2 regions of the Brevibacterium sp. FME17 genome follow, and region 1 is predicted to be linked to the other one. Evidence: predicted binding sites of a transcription regulator. Region 1 holds the regulator's gene; the other holds the start of a gene.

Evidence for each region. The regulator HrcA, encoded in region 1, represses chaperone genes, less so after heat shock. The targets are predictions, from matches to a motif close to TTNGCACTCGNNNNNNNCGAGTGCNAA.
Region 2: the regulator HrcA is predicted to act here: its motif matches at 2,558-2,584, upstream of groL (chaperonin GroEL).

Annotation. Positions count from the first base shown of each region.
Region 1 is NZ_JABUYD010000001.1:214,175-222,824, reverse strand. It holds gene ybeY (rRNA maturation RNase YbeY) at 1-79, opposite strand, end outside; gene INT40_RS00920 (PhoH family protein) at 76-1,089, opposite strand; gene INT40_RS00915 (16S rRNA (uracil(1498)-N(3))-methyltransferase) at 1,157-1,945, opposite strand; gene dnaJ (molecular chaperone DnaJ) at 1,942-3,060, opposite strand; gene hrcA (heat-inducible transcriptional repressor HrcA) at 3,200-4,270, opposite strand; gene INT40_RS00900 (DUF3097 domain-containing protein) at 4,412-5,275, shown strand; gene INT40_RS00895 (DUF4870 domain-containing protein) at 5,383-6,144, shown strand; gene hemW (radical SAM family heme chaperone HemW) at 6,277-7,509, opposite strand; gene lepA (translation elongation factor 4) at 7,510-8,650, opposite strand, start outside.
Region 2 is NZ_JABUYD010000010.1:83,570-92,219, forward strand. It holds gene INT40_RS10885 (aldehyde dehydrogenase family protein) at 1-308, shown strand, start outside; gene INT40_RS10890 (DUF3263 domain-containing protein) at 669-935, shown strand; gene INT40_RS10895 (LytR C-terminal domain-containing protein) at 938-1,558, shown strand; gene INT40_RS10900 (cold-shock protein) at 1,935-2,138, shown strand; gene groL (chaperonin GroEL) at 2,741-4,378, shown strand; gene INT40_RS10910 (hypothetical protein) at 4,472-4,855, shown strand; gene INT40_RS10915 (DUF1707 domain-containing protein) at 4,911-5,690, opposite strand; gene INT40_RS10920 (sulfite exporter TauE/SafE family protein) at 5,743-6,492, shown strand; gene INT40_RS10925 (hypothetical protein) at 6,701-7,501, shown strand; gene INT40_RS10930 (RNA-binding S4 domain-containing protein) at 7,501-7,713, shown strand; gene pspAB (PspA-associated protein PspAB) at 7,882-8,481, opposite strand; gene htpX (zinc metalloprotease HtpX) at 8,533-8,650, opposite strand, start outside.

The DNA.
Region 1 (8,650 bases):
GGCCCAGGTATTCAGTCAGAGCTACCACCTCGTCGAGGTCGATCGCTGCATCTGTTTCGTTGGAGATCTCGGTATTCATTCGCTGCTTCCCCACAGGTCGTAGGCGTCGACGATCTTCGTCACCAGTGAGTGGCGGACGACGTCCTTGCTGCCCAGGTGGCAGAATTCCAGGTCTTCGATTCCGGTCAGGATGTCCTGCACGACGTTGAGACCGCTGCGAGTCTTGCCCGGCAGGTCGATCTGGGAGACGTCCCCGGTCACGACCATCCGAGCGCCGAAGCCCAGGCGGGTGAGGAACATCTTCATCTGCTCACCGGTCGTGTTCTGCGCCTCGTCGAGGATGATGAACGCGTCGTTGAGGGTGCGCCCGCGCATATAGGCCAGCGGTGCGACCTCGATGGTTCCCGTTTCGATGAGCAGCGGGATCGATTCGGGATCGACCATGTCGTGCAGGGCGTCGTAGAGGGGCCTCACGTACGGGTCGATCTTCTCGTTGAGAGTTCCCGGCAGGTAGCCCAGGCTCTCTCCGGCCTCAACCGCGGGACGGGTGAGGATGATGCGTGAGACTTCTTTGTGCTGCAGTGCGTTGATGGCCATGGCCATGGCCAGGTAGGTCTTGCCCGTGCCTGCAGGCCCGATGCCGAAGGTGATCGTATGGTTGCGGATCGCCTTGACATAATCGTGCTGGCCCATCGTCTTGGGACGGATGGACTTTCCACGGGTGGAGAGGATGTTCGTTCCCATCACCGCCGAGGCGGCCTTCCCCTCGGAGGAGAACGACGCCACCCGGTCGATCGTCTCTTCGTTGATGCGGTGGCCGGAGGCGTGCAGCTTCTTGAGTTCCCCGATGACGGAGACGAATGCTGCGACGCGATTCGGTTCACCGGTGGCCTGCACCTGGTTGGCCCGCACATGCAGGTCGAGGTCGGGGAAGACTCGCTCGAGCTTGCGCAGGTTCGACTCCCCCGGTCCGAAGAACTCGACCAGATCGATGGAGTCGGGAATCACGAGACGCACTGTGTCCGACGGCGTTTCTTCGCCTGGAGTGGGGTTCACAGAGTTCGTGGGCTGAGTGGAGGTGTCCAGAATGATCCTTAGTGGCTGTTCGTACGTTTAGGAGTACTGCAATTGCGTGCTTCCATCGTAGTCCGCTTAGTCACCAACGGCCCAATGAATTCTGAGCCATGACGAGCCCGGCCGCACCGGCGGAGGACGACCGCAGGACTGTAGGACCGAGAAGTACGGCTTTGGCGCCGACGGCCGCGAGTGCATCAAGCTCTGCGTCGCTGACGCCGCCTTCGGGACCAACGACTAAGACGATGCGTTCGGGATCTGGAGAATTCTCCATTCCAGAGGCAGCAGACCAGATGCCCGCGGAACGAGGTTCACTCAGGGCCTGCGAGAGTCTGAGTTCTGCGGCCTCATGCAGGACGTAGACGGTGTCAGTCTCGCTCAGAGTCGCTGCGAGGCCGGTGCCGCGGACCAGGTCGTGGCGCAACGGGAAGCGGGAGCGTCGGGCCTGCAGGGAGGCCGCCCGGATGACGTTGTCCCATTTGGCGGCGAGCTTGTCACGCTTCTTCGTCGGCCAATCGGCGATCGAACGCTCGGCGGCCCAGGGAACCACCTCGTCGACGCCGATCTCTGTGGCGGTTTCGATCGCCTGCAGGTCACGGTCGCCCTTGGCCAGAGCCTGCACGAGAACCAACCGTGGCTGGTCTGTTCTCGTGTGCGTGACCGATGCGACGTGAAGTCCGAGTTCGTTCGCCGAGGCGTTCGAAACGGTTCCGCGCACACGGGTGCCGGATCCGTCGACGACTTCGAGTTCGTCCCCCGGTCCGAGTCGGCGGACTCGGACCGCGTGCCCGGCCACGTCCTCACCGAAAGTGAGCACCTGGCCGGTGACCGCCTCGGCGGACTGGGGCGAGAAGAAGACGGGAAGACTCACCGACCGGCGAACTTCTCACGCATGCGGGAGAACACGCCACGGTTCTGGGTGGTGATCTGGGCGCGTGGGGTCTCTTCCTCACGCAGCGTTGCCAACTGCGCAAGCAGGTCCTTCTGCGCGTCGTCGAGCTTGTCCGGCGTCATCACGTCGACCGTGATGAGCAGGTCGCCTCGGGTCTCCGAGCGCAGTCGGGTGGCGCCGAGGCCGGGCAATTTGACGACGGTGCCCGACTGGATGCCGGCCTCGATGGAAAGGTCCTGCGTGCCGTCGAAGGTGTCGAAGGGGATCGAGGCACCGAGTGCGGCTGCCGTCATCGGCACGGAGACGGAGGCGCGCAGGTTGTCACCGTCGCGCTGGAAGACTTCGTGGCGGGCCACCATGACCTCGACGAAGAGGTCGCCGGCAGGTCCGCCGCCGGGGCCCACTTCGCCCTGGGATGAGAGCTGGATGCGTGTGCCGTCGGAGACTCCGGCGGGGATTCGGATCTTCATGGTCCGCTGTTTGCGGACGCGTCCGTCACCCTGGCAGTTGAGGCAGGGGCTGGGAATGACGGTGCCGTAGCCGTGGCAGGAGTTGCACGTCTGGTTGGTCACCATCTGGCCCAGCAGGGTCCGGGTCATGCGCTGGACGCTGCCGGCTCCGTGGCACAGGGTGCAGGTCTCAACGGATGTGCCCTGCTGTGTTCCGGCACCTGAACAGGTGTCGCAGACGACTGCCGTGGTGACATCGAGATCGATGTTTCCGCCGAACGCGGCGGTCTCGAGATCGATGTTGACTCCGACGAGTGCGTCCTTGCCACGCTGTGTGCGCGGCATCGGGCCACCGGCCGAGCCGGCTCCCCCGCCGAAAAAGGTCTCGAAGATATCGCCGAAGCCGCCGAAGCCGCCACCGCCGGCAGGGAAGCCCTGTCCGTTCTCGCCGCCTCCCATGTCGTAGTTACGGCGCTTCTCCGAATCGGAGAGGACGTCGTAGGCGAGGGAAATGGCTTTGAATTCGTCCTCGTGTCCGGGGTTCACATCGGGGTGATATTTCCGAGCGAGCTTTCGGTACGACGATTTGATTTCAGCCGCCGAAGCGTCTTTGGACACTCCGAGTGTTTCATAGTGATCGGCCACAGAAACTTCTCTCTCCCTGGTGGTGTGCGTTGTTCGCGTTCTCGTGCCTGTTCGCGCGGTGGTGTTGGTGCGCGCTGTGCTGTGTGGTCCTATTGTGCTGTGTGGTCATGGTGTGCTGTGTGCGCTCGTGCCGGTGCATCTAGCCCTGATCGAGGACAGAGGAGACGTATTTCGCTACGGCCCGCACAGCTGTGATCGTCGTGGGGTAGTCCATCCGGGTCGGCCCGAGCACAGCCAATCGAGCGGAGGACCCCGCGTCATGACCATATTCGGCAGCCACGAGAGATGTCGAGCTGAATGACTCGTGAGTATTCTCACGACCGATCCGAACGCTGATCTCCTCTTGATCCTCGGCCATCGATGTCAGCAGCTTGAGCAGTACAACCTGTTCTTCGAAAGCTTCGAGGATCGGTGCCATCTTCTCACCGAACTCCCTCCCGGAGCGAGCCAGATTCGCTGTGCCCGCCATGATGATGCGTTCTTCGCGTGTGGCCATGATGAGATCGGTGACCGCGGACCGGACCTGTGCCAGCGCTGCGGCGACGTCCGCGCCTGGTTGGCTGGTCGCCACGACAGGCTCTGTCACAGCGGGGTCCATGCCCTGCACCGAAGCCCTGGATGTACTCGTGCTCATCACTTGCGATAACTTCTGGCCGGAGAATTCGGTGTTGACCTCATCGCGGATTCCCCGCAGCACCTCGTCATCCACGCTGCCGGGAGTGATCACAATCTTCTGTTCGACCTGACCGGCGTCGGTGATGAGGACGACGAGGATGCGGTTGGGGCCCAGCCCTACGACCTCAATGTGTTTGATCGTGGCGCGGGAGACGCTCGGGTACTGGATCAGTGCCACCTGATGGGTCAGGCCTGAGAGCACACGCACCGTGCGGTCGAGCATGTCATCGAGGTCCCCGTCGCCGTCGATGAGCTGGAAGATCGCACGTCGCTCAGCATGCGTCAGCGGTTTGAAGTCGTCGATGCGGTCGACGAACATGCGGTAGCCGAGATCGGTCGGAATCCGCCCTGCCGAAGTGTGGGGCTGCGCAATGTAGCCCTCTTGCTCTAGATGGGCCATGTCGTTGCGGATCGTGGCCGGAGAGACGCCGAGCGTGTGGCGCTGCACGATGGCCTTCGATCCGACGGGTTCGTTGGTGGCGACGAAGTCTTCGACGATCGCACGCAGAACCTGTGCTCGCCTGCTGTCGTTCATTCGTCTCCTTCCTTCGCTCGGCACCGTTTTTGGCACTCATCTGTCTTGAGTGCCAATTCTACGCCTCTTATATTCCGAATTCACTTTCGGCTCCATCTCAGCGGGTCACCACCCATCCCATCGAGTCCTTGATTAGGGTGGTTGTCCGTGAATACCTTTGATCGCTACGGGCCCGATGTGCTGGCCGGCTCCTCGCCCTCCTCACACCGACCCAAGAAGTCCACCCCCGTCGAACTGGGTCTCGGCATGGTTCTCGAAGACGCGATGAGCGGATATGTCGGTGCCGTCGTCGGCGCCGAGAAGACCACCGCCGGAGTCGTCGTCAATCTCGAGGACCGGGCAGGAAAGGTCCGCGCATTCCCCTTGGGGCCTGGCTTCCTTCTCGAAGGCAAACCCGTCGACCTCAGACTGCCGGCCAAGAAGAAATCGGCTCCCGGTCGCACAGCCTCGGGGTCGCGCGCGGTCGGCAATGCTCGGGCCCGAGTGGCTCGCGGATCTCGCATCTGGGTCGAAGGCAAACACGATGCCGAGCTCGTCGAGAAGATCTGGGGCGACGATCTGCGCATCGAAGGTGTCGTCGTCGAACCGCTGGGCGGCCTGGACGATGTCGCCGACAAGCTCGCGGCGTTCGGTCCCGACAAGGACCACCGCGTCGGGGTCCTGGCCGACCATCTCGTGTCCGGCACCAAAGAATCCAAGATCGCCGAGGCGGTGCGCGCCGATCCGCGCTATCGCGACGTCGTCCACATCATCGGTCATCCTTATGTCGACATCTGGCAGGCCGTCAAGCCTCATGTCGTGGGCATCAGGGAATGGCCAGTCGTGCCTCGGGGCGAGGACTGGAAGACAGGGATCCTGCGGCGTATCGGTTGGCCTCACGCCGACCACAGGGACGTGGCCCGGGGCTGGGTGCGTATCTTGGGCAAGGTCAGCACCATCGCCGACGTCGAACCCACGCTCTCAGGTCGAGTCGAAGAACTCATCGACTTCGTCACCGTCGGTTGAGGCCCAGGTCGATTGTGATCGATCTGGTACACGATTCGGGCTTTCCCCAGTTCGGCGACATGGCGTTTCCGATAGTGTGAATGACCAGAAGCTCTGAAAGGACCCGCATGTCTTATAACCTGCAGCAGCCGAACAACGGCTCTGACCAGTCGCGTCCCATGCCACCGAATTATTCTCAGGCCTCTGGACCCCACCAGCCCTACAGCCAGCAGAACCAAAGCTACGGTTCGCAGCAGCCAAACCCGGCTCAGCAGAACTATGGTTCCCAGCAGGGCCAGCCCCCACAGCCCGGCTACGGTTTCCAACAGCCTTATGGTCAGAGCCAGCCCGCTCAGCCCGGCTACGGTTCCCAGCAGGCCTACGGCCAGGGTCAGCAGCAGTACACGCAGCAGCCCTATGGGCAGCAGGCCTACGGCAACGGTCCTGCGCAGCCGGTCGGCAATCCGGCCATGTTCGACTCGCGGATGCTGCCGGGGAATGCCTATGGTCCCGGCTCCGAAATGTTCTGGCAGGCCAGCGAGAGCGAAAGAACCACGGTGCTGTGGACTCATATCGGGTCCATCTTCGTCGGTTTCCTGCCTCTCATCATGTTCCTGGTGAAGAAGGACGAATCGCCCTATGTACGCGAACATTCGCGGCAGGGACTCAACGCGATGATCACGAACTGCATCGCCACGTTCGCTGCTGTCATCGTGTTCTTGGTCTTGGGTTTCCTCCTCGCCTTGGTCACCTTCGGCCTGGGCATCTTCATTTATTTCTTGGCGTTCATCGTCCCGATCTTCTACACGGTGCTCTACATCATCGCTGCGGTTGCAGGGAGCAAGGGCGAGGGCTATAAGTTCCCGCTCGTGTTCAACTTCGTGAAGTGATCACGCCAATCAGATGATCTGATCGTGTTATCTGCACGCAGAAGTCGCTGTCATCGCATTTGATGACAGCGGCTTCTCTGCGTTCGACTCAGTTCACAGAGTCGAGCGGTTCAGTTAGTGGGACCCAGCGGTTCAGTTCACGTAATCCGTGAGGATGCGGACCATGTAATCAGCCATCAGCCGGCCCTGCAGCGTGGGTGCAAAGCGGCCTTCGCCTACAGCGTCACCATCGAGCAGTCCCTGTTTGACGAACCCTCTGATTGCCCGCTCACTGCCTGCGCCCAGTGAATCCAGCGGCAGTTCCGAATCGATTCGAGCCGCGAGCATGATCCGCTCGACCTCCTGGGTCGTTGTGTCCAGCACCTCGCGTCCGATGGCGGGCGACTCACCTGCCAGCAGGCGGTCGGACCAGGCACGGGGATGTTTAGCATTCCAGAATCGCACCCCACCGATGTGCGAATGGGCTCCGGGACCGAAGCCCCACCAATCGGCATTGCGCCAGTAGGCCATGTTGTGGTCGCAGCGGGTCTTCGCTGACGTCGACCAGTTGCTGACCTCATACCAGTGCAGACCGGCGGCTTCCATAGCAGCATCGGCGATCTCATACTTATCGGCCAGGTCGTCTTCGTCGGGCATTGCCAGTTCGCCGCGGCGAACCATGGCCCCCATCTTCGTCCCGGGCTCGACGATCAGCGAATAGGATGAAATATGATCGACGTCGTTGCTCAGAGCCACTTCAAGTGATCTGCGCCAATCGTCGATGGACTCCCCCGGGGTTCCATAGATGAGGTCGAGGCTCAGTTCCAGTCCGGCCTCTTTGATCCACCGGGCCACATCCGGAATCTTCTTTGGGTCGTGTGTGCGATCCAAGGTCGCGAGCACATGGGGTACCGCTGATTGCATGCCCAGGGAGATCCGAGTGAAACCTGCGGCTGCCAAGGTGGCGATATAGGACGGGGCTAAGGTGTCGGGGTTCGCTTCGGTCGTGACCTCGACGTCAGGTGCCAACCGGAAGCGGTCGCGGATGTCGTCCATCACTCCGGCCAGCACCTCGGCGGCCAGCATCGTCGGAGTGCCCCCGCCGAAGAAGATCGTCGTGACCGTACGATCGCCGGCGCCTGCCTCGGCGAGCACACGGGTCGAGAGGTCGAGCTCCCGGGCAAGATTGCTGCGATAGTCGTCGCGGGAGGCACCGGGACCCAGATCTTCGGCGGTATAGGTGTTGAAGTCGCAGTAACCGCAGCGGACCCGGCAGTACGGGACGTGGACGTAGAGGCTCAGCCCACGATCTGTCGCGCCGATCCCGGCCGAGGCCGGCAGCGAACCGTCGAGCGGTGGGGTCTCACCAGTCGGTTGTGCGGGCACTTACTTCTTAGGTTCCTTCTTGGACTCCGGCTCATCGGAGGACAGCGCTGCGATGAAGGCTTCCTGTGGAACTTCGACATTGCCGACGAACTTCATTCGCTTCTTGCCTTCCTTCTGCTTCTCCAGCAGTTTGCGTTTACGGCTGATGTCGCCGCCGTAGCACTTGCTCAGCACGTCCTTGCGGATGGCGCGGATGGTCTCGCGGGCGATGATGCGCGAACCGATGGCCGCCTGGATAGGCACCTCGAACTGCTGGCGGGGAATCAGCTTGCGCAGCTTCCCGGCCATGAGCACGCCGTAGGAGTAGGAATTGTCGCGGTGGACGATCGCAGAGAAGGCGTCGACCTGGTCGCCGTGGAGCAGGATGTCGACCTTGACCAGATCTGCCGCATCTTCGCCGTCGTCGGAGTAATCCAGCGTGGCGTAGCCCTTGGTCTTCGACTTCAGCTGATCGAAGAAGTCGAACACGATCTCGGCCAGAGGCAGCCTGTAACGGATCTCTACCCGGTCCGAGGACAGGTAGTCCATGCCCAGCAGGCTGCCGCGACGTGTCTGGCACAGCTCCATCACCGCACCGATGTGCTCACTCGGCGTGAGGATGGTCGCCCGGACCATGGGTTCGCGGACCTCTTTGATCTTGCCCGTCGGATACTCGCTGGGGTTCGTGACCTCCATCTCGGATCCGTCTTCCATCGTGACGTCGTAGATCACGCTGGGTGCGGTGGAGATGAGGTCGAGGTCATATTCGCGTTCTAGGCGGTCGCGCAGAACTTCAAGGTGGAGGAGTCCGAGGAAGCCGCAGCGGAAGCCGAAGCCCAGTGCCGTGGAAGTCTCCGGCTCGTAGGCCAGCGAGGCGTCGTTGAGCTTGAGCTTGTCGAGCGCATCGCGCAGCACCGGATAGTCCGATCCATCGATCGGGAAGAGCCCGGAGTACACCATGGGCTTGGGTTCCTTGTAGCCATCGAGTGCCTGTTCGGCCGGCTTCGAGGACGAGGTGACCGTGTCACCGACCTTGGACAGGCGGACGTCTTTGACACCGGTGATGAGGTATCCGACCTCGCCGACCCCGAGCCCCTTCGTGGCATTCGGCTCCGGTGAGGAGACACCGATCTCGAGGAGTTCGTGGGTGCTGCCGGTCGAC
Region 2 (8,650 bases), on a different contig from region 1:
GCCAGGAAGAGATCTTCGGCCCCGTCCTCTCGGTCATTCCATGGAAGGACGTCGACGAGGTCATCGACATGGCCAACGACAGCGAATTCGGCCTCGCCGCGTTCGTCTTCACGAAGAACGTCGATGCCGCACTGACCATGGCCAACCGGATCGAATCCGGCTGGGTCCAGGTCAACCAGGGCGGCGGCCAGCTGGCCGGACAGTCCTACGGTGGGATGAAGACCTCCGGCTTCGGTCGTGAGGCCTCGCTCGAGGGCATGCTCGAAGGCTTTACCCAGATCAAGCAGGTCAACATCCGCATCCGCTGATCAGATCAGATTTGACAGGTGGTCCGCTGAGGACCGCCAGTCGGCACAGCTGACCCACTCTGCGATGGGTGGCTCACCCATTGGGGGAGAGCCACCTTCAGCAGAGTGGGTCAACTGGTTTCCTGCCGGAGTCGGGGGTCGGAGTTGCCAGTTGGGCCACGGATCGGAGTTGCCAGTTGGGCCGCGGATCGGTGCCGTCGGCCGGAGCCACGATCGACAACACCGGCAGTGGCTTTGTGTCGTGTTGTTAGAAGCGAGGAGCCTTGTCGGAAGAGGCAAGACGGCGCGCCGGGAATTTCAGTCCTGTCCTCCGGGCGATAATATAGAGGCAACGATTCTTTTCGAAGGAGCACAACCCCTATGCCGCAGAACCCAGGCACCCCCGAACTGAGCGAGCTCGAGGTGTCCGTTTTGGAGTTCGAGCGGCGGTGGTGGAAATACGGTGGAGCCAAGGACCATGCGATTCGCGAACGGTTCGACATGTCTGCCACCAGCTACTTCCAGATCCTCAATTCCCTGCTCGACAACCCTGCCGCCCTTGCCAGTGACCCGATGCTGGTCAAACGCTTGCGTCGCATCCGCACCACGCGCCAGAGTGAGCGTGCACAAGCCCGCGTCTCGAGGTAGACATGACTGACGAATTCGACGAGATCGAAACAGGCCGGCGCAGCGGAGCCCATCGACTGGACTCCTCAGCGCAGTCGAATGTCGGTGCTATCGCACTGGTCATCATCCTCGCCCTTGTTGCCGTTCTGCTGGTCGTTGCGGCCATCAACATCATCACTTCGTCGATGAAGGACCCCGAGTCAAACGTCGGCGAATCCGGATCCGATAAGACCGCCTCGGCGAGTCCATCGCCAAGCGAGAGCGAAGTCAGCGTCGCCGATTCCTCATTGAAGGTCGATGTCCTCAACGGTTCCGGAGTCTCCGGAGTCGCGAAGAAGTTCTCCGAGGCAGTGGAGGAGAAGGGGTGGGGCATTGGCCAGGTCGGCAACTACTCGACCGGTTTGAACGTGTCCACGGTCTACTATTCGGACGAAGCGAACAAGGCTCAGGCGAAGATGGTCGCCGATGCGCTCGGCATCGAGGCCACGGAAGCGTCGACGGACTTCGATGCTGACATCACCGTCGTCATCTGCTCGGACATCGCTGAGCGCGGGCCCGAACCCAGCAAGAGCGGTTCGGGCGAAGGCGGCTCGGACGAGGACGGCGAAGAATCCGGCACAGCCGGTGTCACCGACAACAACTGATGCGGTCAGGCAACAGCTGAAGTGGTGGGGCCGGAATCAGCTCTCCTTGATAGCCGAGCGCTTTTCGCACGGCTTCGCGCCGGCCGTCGAAGCGCGGATTCGCGCGGAAGTGAACTCTTCCACGGCAGCTGTATAACGAATCGATAACAGTGTTGAGTGCTCGGGGGACCTGTCCGCCCCTGGGGTAGAGTTGCATCAGCTAGGCAAGCACTGCCCTTGTGTTCTATTCGTACTTCACCGAGATCATTCTCTAGAGGTCAATGAGAGAAATCGCGGGGTCGGTTGAGTTTTACTAGCTTCCGTTGTCCGCAGCGCGGCCAGACCGGTCGCAATGGGGTGACGGAATGTCAATGACACTGCACTGTATGGAGAAGTAATGGCACAAGGTACCGTCAAATGGTTCAACGCCGAAAAGGGCTATGGATTCATCACCCTGGAAGGTAACAACCAGGACGTGTTCGTTCACTGGAGCGCAATCCAGATGGACGGCTACCGCGCTCTCGAAGAGGGCCAGCAGGTTGAGTTCGAAGTTGGAGAAGGACAAAAGGGTCCTCAGGCGGAATCCGTCACCCTCCTCTGAGACTCACGTACGTAAAGTCTTTTGATCCGCTTCGGCGGGATCACGGCCAAGGCCCGAATCCCTCCGAGTGGGGAAAGCGTCAAGCAGGCAACTGCTTGGCGCTTTTCAGTTGTCTGGGGCCGATTGAGGCCCGTATGAGTCAGCGCCCGGGTTGATGCCGAGAGCTCGGGGCAACGGCGAGCATTGTCTCTACCGTCTGAGTCGGATTGAGTTGGTTTGCAACCAACTCAATCCGACTCAGAGTGTGCAATTGCCAGCGGACGAAGGCGCAAACAGAAGGCGCCTCTGCGGACGACCGCTCCTCTGCGGACGACCACTTCACGGACGCCCACCACACGCCCCGGCGGTTTCGCGCTGAGCCGAAACCGCGCCGGTACAGGGATCGGGGGCGGTGAGCCACCTCGGCGAGTCCCTCAATATTTGCACTCGCATGGGGAGAGTGCTAAATCTAGTAGTGGTGAAAACCATGGGTTTCTCATCAGTCGTCTCGAGAGCGTTGTCCATATGTGGAATGGAACATGCGGGCATACTCTCTGCCGTCGCGGGCGTTGACGACTGCGCTGGATTCCCACTCCACTCCATCAGGGAGGATCTAAGCCACTATGGCAAAGATGATTGCATTCGACGAAGAAGCTCGTCGGGGACTCGAAGCGGGTCTCAACCAGCTTGCTGACGCGGTCAAGGTAACCCTTGGACCACGCGGCCGCAATGTCGTGCTCGAAAAGCAGTGGGGCGCACCCACCATCACAAACGATGGTGTCTCCATTGCCAAGGAGATCGAACTCGAGGATCCCTACGAGAAGATCGGCGCTGAGCTCGTCAAGGAAGTCGCCAAGAAGACTGACGACGTTGCAGGCGACGGCACCACCACCGCTACCGTTCTGGCTCAGGCTCTCGTTCGCGAAGGCCTGCGCAACGTGGCAGCCGGTGCTGATCCGCTCAGCCTCAAGCGTGGCATCGAGAAGGCTGTTGAAGCCGTCACCGGTGTCCTGCTCGAGAACGCCATCGACATCGAGACCAAGGAACAGATCGCCGCTACCGCCGGTATCTCCGCTGGAGATCCTGCTATCGGTGAACTGATCGCCGAGGCCATCGACAAGGTCGGCAAGGAAGGCGTCGTCACCGTCGAGGAGTCCAACACATTCGGACTCGAGCTCGAACTGACCGAGGGTATGCGCTTCGACAAGGGCTACATCTCCGGTTACTTCGTGACCGACACTGATCGCCAGGAAGCTGTCCTTGAGGATCCTTACATCCTCATCGTCAACTCCAAGATCTCGAACGTGAAGGATCTGCTGCCCGTCCTCGAGAAGGTTCAGCAGTCCAACAAGCCGCTGTTCATCATCGCCGAAGACGTTGAGGGCGAAGCTCTCGCGGTTCTCGTGCTGAACAAGATCCGTGGCACCTTCAAGTCCGTGGCCGTCAAGGCTCCTGGCTTCGGAGACCGCCGCAAGGCTCAGCTGGCCGACATCGCCATCCTCACCGGAGGTCAGGTCGTGTCCGAGGAAGTCGGGCTCAAGCTCGACAACGTGACAACCGAACTGCTGGGCACCGCCCGCAAGGTCGTCATCACCAAGGACGAGACCACCATCGTCGAAGGTGCCGGAGACGCCGAGGAGATTGCAGGCCGGGTCGCACAGATCCGTGCCGAGATCGAGAACTCGGATTCGGACTACGACCGTGAGAAGCTGCAGGAACGTCTGGCCAAACTGGCCGGCGGTGTTGCAGTCATCAAGGCCGGTGCTGCGACCGAGGTCGAGCTCAAGGAAACCAAGCACCGCATCGAAGATGCAGTGCGCAACGCCAAGGCTGCTGTAGAAGAGGGAATCGTCGCCGGTGGCGGCGTCTCGCTCATCCAGGCGGGCAAGACCGCCTTCGCCAACCTCTCACTCGAGGGTGACGAAGCAACCGGTGCCAACATCGTCAAGGTTGCCATCGAAGCTCCGCTGAAGCAGATCGCCACCAACGCCGGCCTCGAAGCCGGTGTGGTTGCCGATAAGGTCGCCAACCTCGAAGCCGGATTCGGCCTCAACGCCGCAACCGGTGAGTACGAGGACCTGTTGGCCGCTGGCATCAACGACCCGGTCAAGGTGACCCGCTCTGCCCTGCAGAACGCCGCCTCGATCGCCGGTCTGTTCCTGACCACCGAGTCGGTTGTCGCCGACAAGCCTGAGAAGGCTGCACCAGGTGCTGACGCAGCTGCTGCCGGTATGGACGGAATGGGCGGCATGGGCTTCTGATCAGCCCTTTTCGCTCGAAGAGCCGTGCCGGTGCCCGAAAGGGTGCCGGCACGGTTCTTTTATGTCCAGCGTCCTTCCCGTAGCCTGAGTGCCATGACATTCACCGGCACAGAGTCCTGCGCGAACAGTCCCAAGAACATGTTCGTGGCCCGGTTCGAAGAGAACCTGTTCATAGGCGATGAGTCGGCCCTCGCCGAGGTGGTCGCCGAGGACTGCGTACTCCAGATCGTCGGCAGCGGGGGAGTCGAGACCAGCACCGGCCGTGACGAGGTCGTCGCAGCACTGCTGGGTCTCTGCGCCTCGAACCCAGTGGCCGGTCATCTGGAGGCGGCCATCACTCACGGCAAGGCTGGTGCTGCCTGGGGGCAGTGGGAGTATTCGAGTGATGGGGAGGACATCGGCTACTTCTCGGATACGTTCTGGTTCCGAAACAACAAGGCAGAGGAATTCGCTCAGATTCGGACCTTCCGGCTCTGACGGCTCTGACGGTTCGTTCCTCGCGAATGGTTACGACCGAAGCGATTCGGTTCTGTCAGTCCCAGGGGTTTCTGCGTCGACGTCGGCGTTCATCCCGACGCCTGCGCATTTCATCGCGCGTCGACTCATGCCCCGGTGAAAATGGGGGAGCCAATGGGTGCGGAGGCTGCAATCCGTTGCCGAATGTGTCTCCGAAGTCCTCATCCTCGTCCTCCAAGCCCGTCTTATGCGCCTCAAGTTCACGTTTGGCCTCAGCATCACCCAAGTGAGCTCGAGCCCGCTTGGTCAGCTCGCGCTTGCGTTTGCGGATGAGGCTCTGCTTGTTGGAGATCTGCGAGATCGCGCCGAAGAGCATCGGAAGAATGACGAAGATCGGCCAGAAGAAGATCAGCCTCCCCTGGGCGAATGAGGTGGCGGCCCAGATCGCCAGCGTCACGCCTGCAGGTCCCGCGAACATTCCAAGGAGCGCGGCCCGCACACGGTCCTTGTAATATTTCTGTGCGGCCGCATCGATCTGTTCGGGAGTGATCGGGACACGATCAGCGTTCAACCGGGCCAGAGCTTGGGCACGAGCGGAATCGTCGAGTTCCCCCGGGTCGAGCTCGCCAGCCTCGGCGATGATGAGATCCTGCACGAGATCGGGGACCTCTCCCAAGGTCTTCATGTGATTGGCAGCCTCGCTGCGCTCATCGAACTCCTCTGCATCGATCTGGCCCAAGGCATACGCCTCGGACAGCACATCGGTCACGACAGCGCGATCGGCATCGGAGGCGCGCACCTGCCCATGCGCACGCGGATCCGCGCTGAATCGTGACCACAGAGGGGAACTGTTCATGACTCTTACTGTAACCCCGCCCGGATGAGCGGTCTGAACTAGACTTGAGCAAATGGAACCCGTCGTCGTGCTCATCTTGTTCGCGGTGTTCGTGGGCGCAGTTTCGCAGCGGGTGACCGGAATGGGATTCGGCCTGGTCAGCGGCCCATTCCTCGTGCTTCTGCTCGACCCGTTCTCCGGTGTGGTGCTCGTCAACATCTGCGGCATCGTGGCCAGCGGTACCGTCTTCGCCCGCACCTGGCGAGAGGCCGATTGGGGAGCCTTCTGGAAGCTGACGCTGGGGACCGTCATCGGCACGATTCCCGGAGCTCTCCTGGCCGCGGCACTCCCGGCGCCACCACTGCAGATACTCATCGGCGCGCTCATTATCGCCTCCCTCATCAGCTCCATGGTCATCGGTCGGACAGGCAAGACGATGCCCGCGAACTTCGGCACTAAATTCACCACCGGTCTCCTCTCCGGCACGATGTCGGCGGCTGCGGGAACGGGCGGTCCTGCCGTCAGCGCCTATGCCGTCCTGACCAGGTGGGATCAGCGGACATTCGCCGCAACCCTGCAGCCGTTCCTCGTCGTCGGGACAACCTCGGCGGTCATCTTCAAAGCCGTATTCGACGAGAGTGCATGGCCGCAGCTGGCGGCACCCGTGTGGATCGGGATCGCTGCGGTCCTCATCGCCGGACTTGTCAGCGGAGACTGGCTGTCGAAGAAGGTCGAAGCCTCGACCGCTCGGATTGCCATGATCATCCTCGCTCTCGGCGGAGGAACCGCAACCCTCGTCAAGGGGCTGAGCCACCTGAGCTGAAAGCAGTCCTGACTCATCGTGAAGTGGTTGCCGGATCCTGCCGCGAATGAGCTGAACTCTTCATCGGAGAGTGGTGTCGGACCTTGAGAACTGAGCCGACACAAGGGTTCGGTTCAGTCGCTTGTCAGATTCGTCCGGCATACTAAATGGTGACTCATTCTGCTGGGAGGCATAGATCGTGGGACCAGTATTCCTGATAGTACTCGTGGTGCTCGGCACCATTTTCTTCGTCAGTTACCGCAAGGAAAAACAACGTAAGAAGGAACTCGCAGCCTCCGAGCTCCAGCAGGTGACGAAGACCGCCGGAGAAGACGTGACGTCCTTTGGCGAAGAAGTCGCCGAACTGGATGTCCTCACCGCTGGAGTCGAACTCGACACCGGTGGCTCGCAGGATTACAAACAGGCACTTGACTCCTATGACGTTGCGAAGGAGACGCTCGACAATGTCGCCGAACCCTCCGATATCCGCAGTGTCACCGAGGCTCTCGAAGACGGCCGCTATGCCGCCAAGTGCGTGCGCGCTCGTGTCGACGGCAAGCCGCTGCCCGTGCGCCGTCCTCCATGCTTCTTCAACCCGCAGCACGGACCCTCGTCCGAAGACATCGACTGGGCGCCAGCCGGTGGTCAGTTGCGACCCGTCCCTGTCTGCGCTGCCGACGCCGAGCGCGTCGCGGTGGGTGCGGATCCTGCGGTGCGCAAGGTCGTGACCGCTGACGGACACACTCGCCGCGCCTACTGGGAAGCAGGTCCTGCCTACGCCGAATACAACCGCGGATACTTCAACTCCTACGCAGGTTCCGGGCTTCTGCCCGGTGTGCTGATGGGGTCGATGATGTTCGGCGGTATGGGCGGCGGTGGCTGGGATGGCGACGGCGGCGGTGACATGGCTGGCGGTGACGCCGGAGGTGGCGATGCTGGTGGTGACGGCGGCGGATTCTTCGGCGGAGATGGCGGCGATGGCGGAGGTCTCTTCGGAGGCGACGGATTCGATCTGGGAGACATATTCTGATGGAGACAATTGAGATCCGCGGCGAGTCGATCAAACTTGGTCAGCTGCTCAAACTCCATGGCGTCGCCGAACATGGCGCGATGGCCAAGGACATGATCGCCGACGGCGAAGTCGTGGTCAATGGTGAGGTCGAAACTCGCCGAGGTGCCACAATTCGGCCCGGAGACACTGTCGAAGCTCTGGGTGAGGTCATCGAGGTCGCGACCGAATAGGACTCACGAACCAGCGTCGCATCGGTCGCTGAACCGCTGCAGGCAACACAGCTGAACTGATACGAACTGATACAGACAGACATTGCAGAAGGGACGTCCCCGCGGGGACGTCCCTTCTTCGTATCAGGTTTCTTGGGCGCTCAGCGCTCAGCGCTCAACGCTCAACGCTCAGTGTTCTTCGTTCGACTGGGGGGAGTCATTGAGCCCCGGTGCATCCCACAGCGCCGACCACCGTGAAGTGTCATCCTCGAACGGCAGTTCGTTGGCCAGCACACCGCGCACCTGAATCTCAAGAGGATTGTCTCGCTGCTTGGCACCCGACTGTGCGAACGGATAGAACGTGCCGCGTTTGTACTGGTAGACCAGTGCCAGGCGGCGCCCATCCGGGTTGGCAAAGTAGACGGTCGAGCACAGCAGCATGGTATCGAAGCCCTGGCTGACCAGGGCCGAATTCACAGCGTGCAGATTAGTCACGAGATTGACCACCTCGGCGTCGGTGTCGGAGACGACCTGCCAGGTGTATCCGAAGCCATCGTTGCGCTGTGACACGTTCGCGGCCGGGTCGGAGCTGATGAGGGCAATGCTCTCGGACTCAGCGGACTGGAACGCCGCGCCCTCGACTTGTCGGAACGCCACTGCTCCGACACCGGTGGGCTTGAAGCCTGTTGCAGCTTCGAGCGTCAGCGCGGCTGGAGGAAGTGCGAAGAGGTCGTCGAGGTTGGCCCGTTTCGGTTTGGAACGGCCCAACAGCGCGTCGAAGAAACCCATGAAACTCCTAGTGGATGTCGGTCGGTGCGATTGCGGTCAGCTCAGTGATCGTCACTGCTGCTGTGAAAGCTGCCCGGAGATCCTCGCCAGTTGTGCCAGCCGCTTGTCCAGCGAGGGGTGAGTGGAGAAGAGCTGTCCGAGGGCTGCCTTGCCGCTGACTGCGGGAATG